Regions from separate parts of the Streptomyces sp. NPDC031225 genome, predicted to be linked through region 1. Evidence: riboswitches for the same ligand, from Rfam matches in the RefSeq annotation. Region 1 holds a riboswitch; the other holds the start of a gene.
The links. Region 1 has a riboswitch for ZMP and ZTP ahead of ACZ48Z_RS20390 (bifunctional 5,10-methylenetetrahydrofolate dehydrogenase/5,10-methenyltetrahydrofolate cyclohydrolase). Riboswitches for the same ligand answer to the same signal wherever they lie in the genome.
Positions count from the first base shown of each region.

Region 2: it holds a riboswitch for ZMP and ZTP, as region 1 does, so the genes downstream of both, ACZ48Z_RS03390 (glycine hydroxymethyltransferase) here and ACZ48Z_RS20390 (bifunctional 5,10-methylenetetrahydrofolate dehydrogenase/5,10-methenyltetrahydrofolate cyclohydrolase) in region 1, are expected to answer to the same signal.

Region 1 covers NZ_JBVIHJ010000011.1:158,102-163,113, forward strand. The annotation lists gene ACZ48Z_RS20385 (glycosyltransferase) at 1-906, opposite strand, end outside; gene ACZ48Z_RS20390 (bifunctional 5,10-methylenetetrahydrofolate dehydrogenase/5,10-methenyltetrahydrofolate cyclohydrolase) at 1,040-1,888, opposite strand; ZMP/ZTP riboswitch at 1,911-1,993, opposite strand; gene ACZ48Z_RS20395 (nuclear transport factor 2 family protein) at 2,143-2,508, opposite strand; gene ACZ48Z_RS20400 (hypothetical protein) at 2,683-2,979, shown strand; gene ACZ48Z_RS20405 (ABC transporter ATP-binding protein) at 3,493-5,012, opposite strand, start outside.
Region 2 covers NZ_JBVIHJ010000002.1:109,673-114,684, reverse strand. The annotation lists gene ACZ48Z_RS03400 (DMT family protein) at 1-27, opposite strand, end outside; gene ACZ48Z_RS03395 (LLM class flavin-dependent oxidoreductase) at 579-1,430, shown strand; ZMP/ZTP riboswitch at 1,541-1,630, shown strand; gene ACZ48Z_RS03390 (glycine hydroxymethyltransferase) at 1,672-3,123, shown strand; gene ACZ48Z_RS03385 (hypothetical protein) at 3,186-3,821, opposite strand; gene ACZ48Z_RS03380 (hypothetical protein) at 3,961-4,563, opposite strand; gene ACZ48Z_RS03375 (hypothetical protein) at 4,791-5,012, opposite strand, start outside.

The sequences.
Region 1 (5,012 bases):
GTGCGGTGCCTCGTCGATGGTCAGCATGTCGTCGCCGCCGGCCGCCAGGCCCGCCCACCCGCGCTGGATCACCCCGCGCAGCCCGGCCCGGCGCAGCGCCCGCACGATCTCGGTGCTGATCCTCCCGGGATCGGGCACGGTCGCGCTGCCCAGCCCCACGAACACCGGCGGCGGCCCCGCGTCGACGAATGCGCGCAGCTCGTCGGAGAGCCGCTCGTCCCCGGCGTACGGCCACCAGTAGCCCGTTACGTCGAGCCCGCGACGCCAGTCACGGGGCCGGGCGACGACCCGCGGGCTGAATCCGTGCAGCACCGGCCAGCCCTGCCGCTCCCGGGCCCGCAGCGCCGCGACCGTCCCCACTGGCGCCAGCCCCAGCCGGGTGCGCACCGACGGGAGCGCCGCGGCGAAGACCTGCTCGACGGCCAGGTTCAGTCCCGCCCCAGCGACCCGGTTGCCGAGCGCGCCCCAGGAACCGACGCCCAGCATGGGCGGCGCGAACTCCCGGGTGGCCGCGAGAGGCTGGAGGTTGAGGCCCAGGCTGGGCAGTGCCAGTCCCTCCGCGACGGCGTGCCCCAGCGGGGCCACCGAACCGGACAGGAGCAGCGCGTCGGCGGTCCGGGCGGCAGCCACCAGCTCGTCGGCCATCTCCACGGCCAGGGTCCTGGCCATCGCGACCACCCGCACCAGTTTGCCCACGCCGGTCGTGCTGCGGTGCAGGGCCCGCCCGCGCGACGACTCCAGCTCCGCCCGCGGATCGACGGGCAGGGCGTGGAACCCGAGCCCGGCCCGGGCCGCGAGCGGCTCGAAACGGCTGTGGGTGACCAGGGTGACCTCGTGACCGGCCCGCGCCAGACCGTGCCCGAGACCGGTGAAGGGGGCCACGTCGCCCCGGGAGCCCGCTGTCATGATCGCTACCCGCACGACGGACAGTATGGCGCCACGGCCCGCCACAGGGCCTCAACGACCCGTGACATCCGGCCAGTTCACCCTCGTCGCGAACTGCGGCCCGAGGGTGAGCGGCCGACCCCCGCGGCCCGCGCTAGGCCCCGAGCTGCCGGGCGGCGGCCGCCACCGTCTGCTCCAGCAGCGTGGCGATGGTCATCGGACCCACGCCGCCCGGCACCGGTGTGATCAGCGAGGCACGCTCCACCGCGGAGTCGAAGTCGACGTCGCCGACGTTGCCCGCGTTGTAGCCGGCGTCGATCACGACCGCGCCGGGCTTGATGTCCTGGCCCCGGATCAGCCGGGGCCTGCCCACCGCGGCGACCACGATGTCCGCCTCCCGTACGGCAGCCGACAGGTCCGCCGTACGGGAGTGGCAGTAGGTCACCGTGGCGTCGCGGGCGAGCAGCAGCACGCCGGCCGGCTTGCCGAGGATCGCGCTGCGGCCCACGACCACGGCACGCTTGCCGGCCGGGTCGACGTCGTACGCGTCGAGCAGCCGCATGATCCCGCCGGGCGTGCACGACACGAAGCCCGGAAGGCCGAAGCTCATCGTCGCGAAGGAGGCGAAGGTGACACCGTCGACGTCCTTCTCCGGTGCGATCGCCTCGAACGCCGCCCGCTCGTCGATGTGCGCGCCCATCGGGTGCTGGAGGAGGATGCCGTGCACGGTGGGATCGACCGACAGGGCACGCAGTGTGCCGACGAGTTCCTCGGTGGTGGTGGCCGCGGGCAGCTCCACGTGCCGGGACTCGATGCCGGCCTTGCGGCAGCGGTTGCGCTTCATGCGCACGTAGGTGACGGAGGCGGGGTCCTCGCCGACCAGTACCGTGGCCAGACAAGGGGACTGACCTGTGCGTTTGGTGAGGTCTGCCGCCCGCTCGGCGGTGTCCTCGCCGATGCGCCGGGCAAGCGCGGTGCCGTCCATGAGCCGTGCCTGGGACATGGTCCACTCCTGAGCCGATCGAAGGAATCGCCCAGGCGCACGGCATCGAATGTGCGAACCGCTCCCCGGTGGTGATCCACCTCAGCGCCAGTCACGGTCCGGACATCAGGCTAACCGACGTGCAACCGCCCGACGTGCCCCGTGCTCCTTTCCGCGGGCACCGCGGCAGAACCTGCCGCGCGGATACTCCCCGCGCCGAGAAGGTCCAGGTCAGCCGTTCGACGTGACCCGGACCCTCGGCCTTTTCGTTCTCGCTATTCGTCCCACGCCTGGATCAGGGTCTGCTCGGTGATCTTGCCGTCCCGCAGGGTCAGCATCGACTCGGAGAGGACGCGTACCCCGTCGGAGTACTCGCACGACTCGCTGAAGGCGACGTGATCGCCGTCGACGACGCACTGTTCCAGCTTGTGCGTCATGTCGCGGCTGTAGACGTCGTCGAGCATCGCGCTGATCTGGTCCCTGCCGTGCAGCACCGTGGGGTGGCTCGGCTGGCTGTTGCGGTCCACGACGCGTATCTCGGCGTCGTCCGCGTAGAGCGACAGAAGAGTCGCCGCAGTGTGTCCTTCGATGCCCCGGCGCAGTGCGTCGGCGTCGAAACCGGAGCGTGCCGCAGTGCCCATGGTGACCTCCTTCGAGGGCCGCGGCCCGACGAGGAGCGGGCCGCGTAGGGCCTCTTTCCTACGAGACTCCTCCGCCTCGGCGGTCACGGCAAGCCCAGTACGGGCGCTCCGCCTGACGAGTGAGCGGCGCCGGACGGCCGTGTCCGCCAGGGGGTCGGTGGCGTTGCTGACAACATGATCTCAACTCGACGTATCGTCGCCGCGGTCGGTCTCGCCGTCGGTGTCACCGGCCTCGCCGCCCCCCTCGCGAACGCGGCCGACGCGGCTGCCCCGGAGGCGAGCCCGCTCAGCCCGATCGCCATGCTCGACTCGCTCGCGGCCAGCGACATCCCCGCGGAGCACAAGGCCGAGATGCCGAAGGTCTCCGCGCAGCTGAACAAGGCCAACGACCTGTACAAGCTCAACGAGCTGCACCAGGTCACCGACCTCGCCGCCCCCGTCACCGGGCTGGTACCCGCGGTCGAGGCCTGACCGCTCCCGCACACACACCGAGGGCCGCCCGGTGATCCGGGCGGCCCTCGGTGTGTGTCCGCCGGAAGTGGCATCAGGGCCGGGGATGCCTCAGGCAGGACGACCACCGGGCGCCGGGACCCTTGTCAGGAGGGCTGCCCGAGGTGCTGACGCTGCCTCAGGAGCGGTACTCGTGCGCGCCGTTGCGGATGGCCGTCGCCGATCGCATGCGACCGCTTAAGACCGCGCCCGGCCCCGTCACCTGCGGCCGCCCACAAACCCCCGGTCTGCGGCCTCCGGTACCCGGACCGGATGCCGGGCCAGGAGGCCGCGGCAGTGCGGCGGCCACCGACGCCCGCCGCTGGGGGTGCGCCCGTGCTCGGGTGGAACGGACTTCCGTCGACCGGTGGACGAGGGCGTCGGCCGGCACGTCAGCCGCACCCGGACGGGCTGCCGCGTGTTCCACACGATCCACGCGCCCGCGAGCAGGAGATGCCGTGCGGCTCAGACGGCCGGGAAGCCGACGGCGCGAACTCACCCTGCGGTGGCGAGGAACTGCGTCGCCGCCAGCTCCGCGTACAGCGGATCCCCGGCGACCAGCTCCTGGTGCGTTCCCACGGCCCGCACCCGCCCCGCATCCATCACCACGATCCGGTCGGCCATCGTCACCGTGGACAACCGATGCGCCACGACCAACACCGTGGTCGTACGCGCCACATCGGCCACCGTGTCCCGCAGCGCCGCCTCGTTCACCGCGTCCAGCTGGGACGTGGCCTCGTCAAGGAGCAACAGCCGGGGCCGCCGCAGCAACGCACGGGCGATCGCCACCCGTTGCCGCTCACCGCCCGACAGCTTGGTCCCCCGATGCCCGACCAGCGTCTCAAGGCCGCCGGGCAGCTTGGCCACCAGCCCGTCCAGACGCGTCGTCTTCAGCACCCGCGCCACCGCGTCCTCGTCCGCCGTCGGGTTCCCCAGCAGCAGGTTCTCCCGCAGCGACCCCGACAGCACCGGCGCGTCCTGCTCCACATACCCGATGGCGGAGCGGAGTTGGGGCAGATCCCACTCGGCGAGATCCCGCCCGTCCAGCGTCACCGCCCCGGACTCGGGATCGTAGAACCGCTCGATCAGCGAGAACACCGTCGTCTTGCCCGCCCCCGAAGGCCCGACGAACGCCGTCATGCCCCGCGCCGGCACATCGAAGGTCACGCCGTGATGGACGTACGGCAGATCGTCGGCATACCGGAACCGGACGTCCGCGAAGGCGACGGCCGCCGGTGCCGCGCCGTCCGCGGGCAACGGCGCGGGCAGAGCCGCCGGTTCGGCCGGCAGGCTCAGTGCCTCCTGGATGCGGGCGAGCGCCGCCGCACCCGTCTGGTACTGCGTGATCGCCCCCACGACCTGCTGGATCGGCGACATGAGATAGAAGACGTACAGCAGGAACGCCACCAGCGTGCCGACGTCGATCGCCCCGGTCGCGACCCGCGCCCCGCCCACCGCGAGCACCGTGATGAACGCGATCTGCATCGCGAGGCCCGCCGTGTTGCCCGCTGCGGCCGACCACTTGGCGGCCCGCACGCTCTGCCGCCACGACTCCTCGGCCGCCGCGTGCAGCGTCAGCTCCTCCCGGTGCTCGGCCCCGGACGCCTTCACCGTGCGCAGCGCCCCGAGGATCCGCTCCAGCGACGCGCCCATCACACCGACCGCGTCCTGCGCCTGCCGGCTCGCCCGGTTGATGCGCGGCACGATCACCCCGAGCACCGTGCCCGCGGCCAGGATCACCGCCAGCGTGACGCCCAGCAGCACCGGGTCGACCAGGCCCATCATCACCACGGTCGCCACCAGCGTGAGGCCGCCGGTGCCAAGGCCCACCAGCGAGTCGGTGGTGACCTCGCGCAGCAGGGTGGTGTCCGAGGTGATCCGGGCCATCAGATCGCCGGGTTCGGTACGGTCCACGGCCGGGATGCGCAGCCGCAGCAGATACGACGACAGGGCGCGCCGCGCGCCCAGCACCACCGACTCCGCGGTGCGCCGCAGCACATACGAACCCAGTCCGC
Region 2 (5,012 bases), on a different contig from region 1:
GACCGAGGCACCGAGAGCGCACACCATTCCAAAGAGCACAAAGGGACCTTAGGGCAGGGGAAGAGGGGTGGGCTGATCCCGGTCACGCTCTTACCGATCTCTCGGCGCCCGCCGCACGCCGACACAGCCGCTCGGACGCCGTCGCGCTCGGCGGGCCGGACCCGCCCGCCCCGACCCTCACCGCCTGCTTCCTGCGGATCCGACAAGCGCTGCGTCGACCGCGACACTCGCGGCGAGGGGTACCAGGCCCTGCGGACAAGGACCCCAACCCCGCCCGCTCCCTCAAGGGCGCCCACTGGCACGGGAGTCCGCCGGGATCTCCGAGGGGCCACCGGGCCTTTCCGGCGGAGTGGGTCCGCGAGGCCGTACCCGCGACGGCCCCTCTGGCGAGCGTGCCGAAAAACGCGTTGTCACGCCCGGCTCCACCGCGTTACCGTCCTCGCACTCTGACGCACACGCTCTCTGGAACCATCGCCGCAGAACGAGAGCAGGTCCGCGCACAGCGCGTGGCACCACGGAGGGGCGGCACCGGATCCGGCCGACCGGCGGATCCCGTACGCCCTCCGGAGGACACACCCATGAACATCGGCCTCGGCCTCCCCGTCGACGACCCCGCCCAGCTGCTCACCTGGGCCCGGCGCGCCGACGCGGGCCCCTTCAGCACCCTCGGCCTGCTCGACCGTCTCGTCTACAACAACCCCGAACCCCTCGTCACCCTCGCGGCCCTCGCCGGCGCCACGTCCCGCATCCGCGTCCAGACCGAGGTGCTCATCGCACCCCTGTACAACACCGCCCTGCTCGCCAAGCAGACCGCGACCCTCGACCGCCTCTCGGGCGGCCGCTTCACCCTCGGCATCGGCGTCGGTGGCCGCGAGGACGACTGCCTGGCGGCCGGTATCGACCTCCACCGCCGAGGCCGCCGCCTCGACGAACAGATGACCCTGCTGCGCCGCACCTGGTCCGGTGAGCCGTACGGCGAAGGCGTCGGCCCCATCGGCCCCGCCCCCACCACCCCCGGCGGCCCGGAGGTCCTGTTCGGCGGCTTCGCCCCCGCCGCCCTCGAACGGGTCGGCCGCTTCGGCGACGGCTTCCTCGGCGCCGCCCTGCCGCCCTCCTTCATGTCCAAGCTGTTCCGCGACGCCGAAACGGCCTGGCAGAAGCACGACCGCCCAGGCCGCCCACGCCTGGTCGCTCAGGCGAACGTCGCCCTCGGGCCCGAGAGCACCCTGGACCGGGCCCGCGGCAACCTCCGCGACTACTACGCCTTCAGCGACCACGTCGCGTACATGGAGAGCGGCATGCTCACCACCCCCCGGCAGATCCGCGAGGCGACCGACGCCTACGTCGGCATCGGCGCCGACGAGGTGATGCTCTACTGCTGGGCCTCGGACCCCGACCAGATCGACCGCCTCGCCGACCTGCTGTTCTGACGTAGTCCGCTGCCACGGCTTCGAGGTCCAGAACCCGGGACCGGACCTCGAAGCCGTCGCTCGGATGGTGGACGCCGCACCGGAGCCGTTCACCCCGGCCGGTAGGCTGGCCGACAGGCCGTGACTGGCGCGCTGGGATGGGACGGACCATCGGGGAGCGGCCTGTGAGTGACCAAGTGCCGTGCGCCTGGGCCGAACCGTGATCCGTGACCGCCACAAGCCACGCAGCCCGGAGGCCGCCATGTCAGAGCAGCAGCCCCTGTCCACCCAGTCCACGGCCTTCCGCGCCGCCCTCGACGTGATCCGCGCCGTCGAGCCGCGCGTCGCCGACGCCATCGGCCAGGAGGTCCAGGACCAGCGCGAGATGCTCAAGCTGATCGCCTCCGAGAACTACGCCTCCCCGGCCACCCTCCTCGCGATGGGCAACTGGTTCAGCGACAAGTACGCCGAGGGCACCATCGGCCGCCGCTTCTACGCCGGCTGCCGCAACGTCGACACCGTCGAGTCCCTGGCCGCCGAGCACGCGCGGGAACTCTTCGGCGCCCGTCACGCCTACGTCCAGCCGCACTCCGGCATCGACGCCAACCTCGTCGCCTTCTGGTCCGTCCTCGCCCAGCGCGTCGAGGTCCCCGCTCTGGAGAAGGCCGGCGTCCGCCAGGTCAACGACCTCTCCGACGCCGACTGGGCCGAGCTCCGCCAGGCCTTCGGCAACCAGCGCATGCTCGGCATGTCCCTGGACGCCGGCGGCCACCTCACCCACGGCTTCCGCCCGAACATCTCCGGCAAGATGTTCGATCAGCGCTCCTACGGCACCGACCCCGTCACCGGCCTCGTCGACTACGAGGCCCTGCGCGCCTCGGCCCGCGAGTTCAAGCCGCTGATCATCGTCGCCGGGTACTCCGCCTACCCGCGCCTGGTGAACTTCCGGATCATGCGCGAGATCGCCGACGAGGTCGGCGCCACGCTCATGGTCGACATGGCCCACTTCGCCGGTCTCGTCGCCGGCAAGGTCCTCACCGGCGACTTCGACCCGGTCCCGCACGCCCAGATCGTCACCACCACCACCCACAAGTCCCTGCGCGGCCCGCGCGGCGGCATGGTGCTGTGCGACGACTCCCTGAAGGACCAGGTCGACCGCGGCTGCCCGATGGTCCTCGGCGGCCCGCTCCCGCACGTCATGGCCGCCAAGGCCGTCGCCCTCGCAGAGGCCCGTCAGCCCTCCTTCCAGGACTACGCCCAGCGCATCGTCGACAACTCCCGTGCCCTGGCCGCGGGCCTGATGCGCCGCGGCGCCACCCTGGTCACCGGCGGCACCGACAACCACCTCAACCTGATCGACGTCGCCTCCTCCTACGGACTCACCGGCCGCCAGGCCGAGGCAGCCCTGCTGGAGTCCGGCATCGTCACCAACCGCAACGCCATCCCGGCCGACCCCAACGGCGCCTGGTACACCTCGGGCATCCGCATCGGCACCCCCGCCCTGACCACCCGTGGCCTCGGCACCGCCGAGATGGACGAGGTGGCCGGCCTCATCGACCGCGTCCTCACCACCACGGAGTCCGGCACCACCAAGTCGGGCGCGCCCTCCAAGGCCCAGCACATCCTCGACCCGAAGGTCGCGGACGAGATCTCCCACCGGGCCACCGACCTCGTGGCGGGCTTCCCGCTGTACCCCGAGGTCGACCTCGGCTGAACCCGGCTCCGGCGATGGCGGGCGGCACGTCACGCTCTTGAGTTGTCAAGGACCGATGGCTTCTAGAGATCGATGAGTTCCTGTCGCGGCCCCTCGCGCGGCGGTCCGGCTCCCGGCCGGGCCGCCGCGCGGCGTATCAGCCGCGTGCCGCCCGCCCCGGCCGCGAACCCCAGGGCCAGCCCCGGCAGCACCCACCAGGCGCCCTCCACCGGGTCCCCGGGCCCGTCGGCACCCTCGACCTCACCGCCGCCCAACAGCCCCGTCCGGTCCAGCCGGTCGAAGACCGCTCGTGGCGCCCGATGCCAGCGGATGTCGTCGTCCTGCTGCTCCGGCGCCGGATCCGTGCGGACCCAGGGTGTGCCGTCGCCGGCCAGGAACAGCTGGTCCTGCCGTTCCACGGCCACATCACCACCCGGCGCCGAGCTCGTCTGCGGCCAGCCACCGACACCCGTCAGCCCCCACACGACCGTGATCCGCACCGACGGATACCGGCCCTCCTCCCAGGCGTCCGACACCTGCTCCGTGCCGGTGGACATCGGCTGGAACAGCTGCCACAGACGAGTGAAATCAGGCTCGCCGGAACGCAGGGCCTTCGTCCGGCCCGAGCCGCCGGAGACGACCATCGCCAGGTCGGGTCTGTCGAGGCCCGCTTCCCGCATCGGCTGCGTCGCCGCGTCGGCCGTCGGCGCCCCGAACACGGTCACCGCCACCGCCACCGGGGCGAGCACCGCCAACGCCCTGCGCGGCCCGAACCGCAGCCCTGTGTCCCTCCTCGGCACTGCCATCCCCCTCGATCGACTCGGCCTGCTGTCACAAGCTCCCGGTCACCCCCCTTCGTCACACATCGCGCAGTTCCTGCCGGGGACCCGGCTCCCGGCGCGGACGGCCCCACGGCCTCCGCAGCGCGAACGACCGCACTGCCAGGGCCAGTACGGCTCCGGCAGCCAGCCCCGGAAGCGCCCACCACCACCCGGCACCGTCATCCGTCGTGGCGGAGATGCCGAGGGGAGTCGGTGTCCCCGCCGCCTCCGTTTCCACCGCCCCCGCAGGACTCCCCGACTCCTGCACGGGCGTCGGGAAGACGGCATCACCCCCGCCGTAGATCTTGCCCATCACGCCCAAGTCCTTGAGCAGGACGCGTATATGGGCCGGGTCCTTGGGCTGGTACCAGTGGCTGTTCACCGGCTCCAGCAGGGTGTCCGCGCGTATCCACACCTGGTCCGAACCGGCCAGTGGGTAGACCTGGTGCAGCCGCCACGGTGAGATGTCGTGCAGCATCCATGTGACGTTGATCTGCCGGGCGGTGGCCAGAGTCGCCTCGGGCGGCTTGGTCCGGGTGCTCGCACCCGGAGAGTCGAGCAGCTGCTGCAACTCTCCGAACTCCTGGTCGGAGAAGTAGAGCGATGCGGTCTCCCCGCTCTCCGGCGAGACCACGAGCACGCTCGTAGGTCCACCGGCCGACGCGAAGGGCGCATTCCACACCGTCAGAGCGAGCGCCGCCGCCAACGCGCCCAACTGTGCTGCCAGTTCACGGCATCGGTTCCTTCGGCCGGTCCTGATCCCCTTCATGTCAACCCCCAGCAGACGATCCCCGTGCGGCCAGTCCGCGAGCCGCGTGTCACTTCTGGTACACCGCCCGGCCCGACGGGGTTCCCACCCCACGCGCACTATTTCGAGGACTTCTCCGCGCCCGGATTCGTCTGCTTGCCGACAGACTTCGCGATTTCCAGCGCGCGGACCTTCGACGCCACGCCCTCCAGCCGCAGCGTCACATCCGGCAGGTCCAGGACATCTGACCCGTGCATCCACAGCAGCGTCGGCCCGGCGGTCCTCTCCTTGCGGGTGTGGCGGGAACCACCGGCGTCCACCAGCCAGAAGCTGAGCAGGTG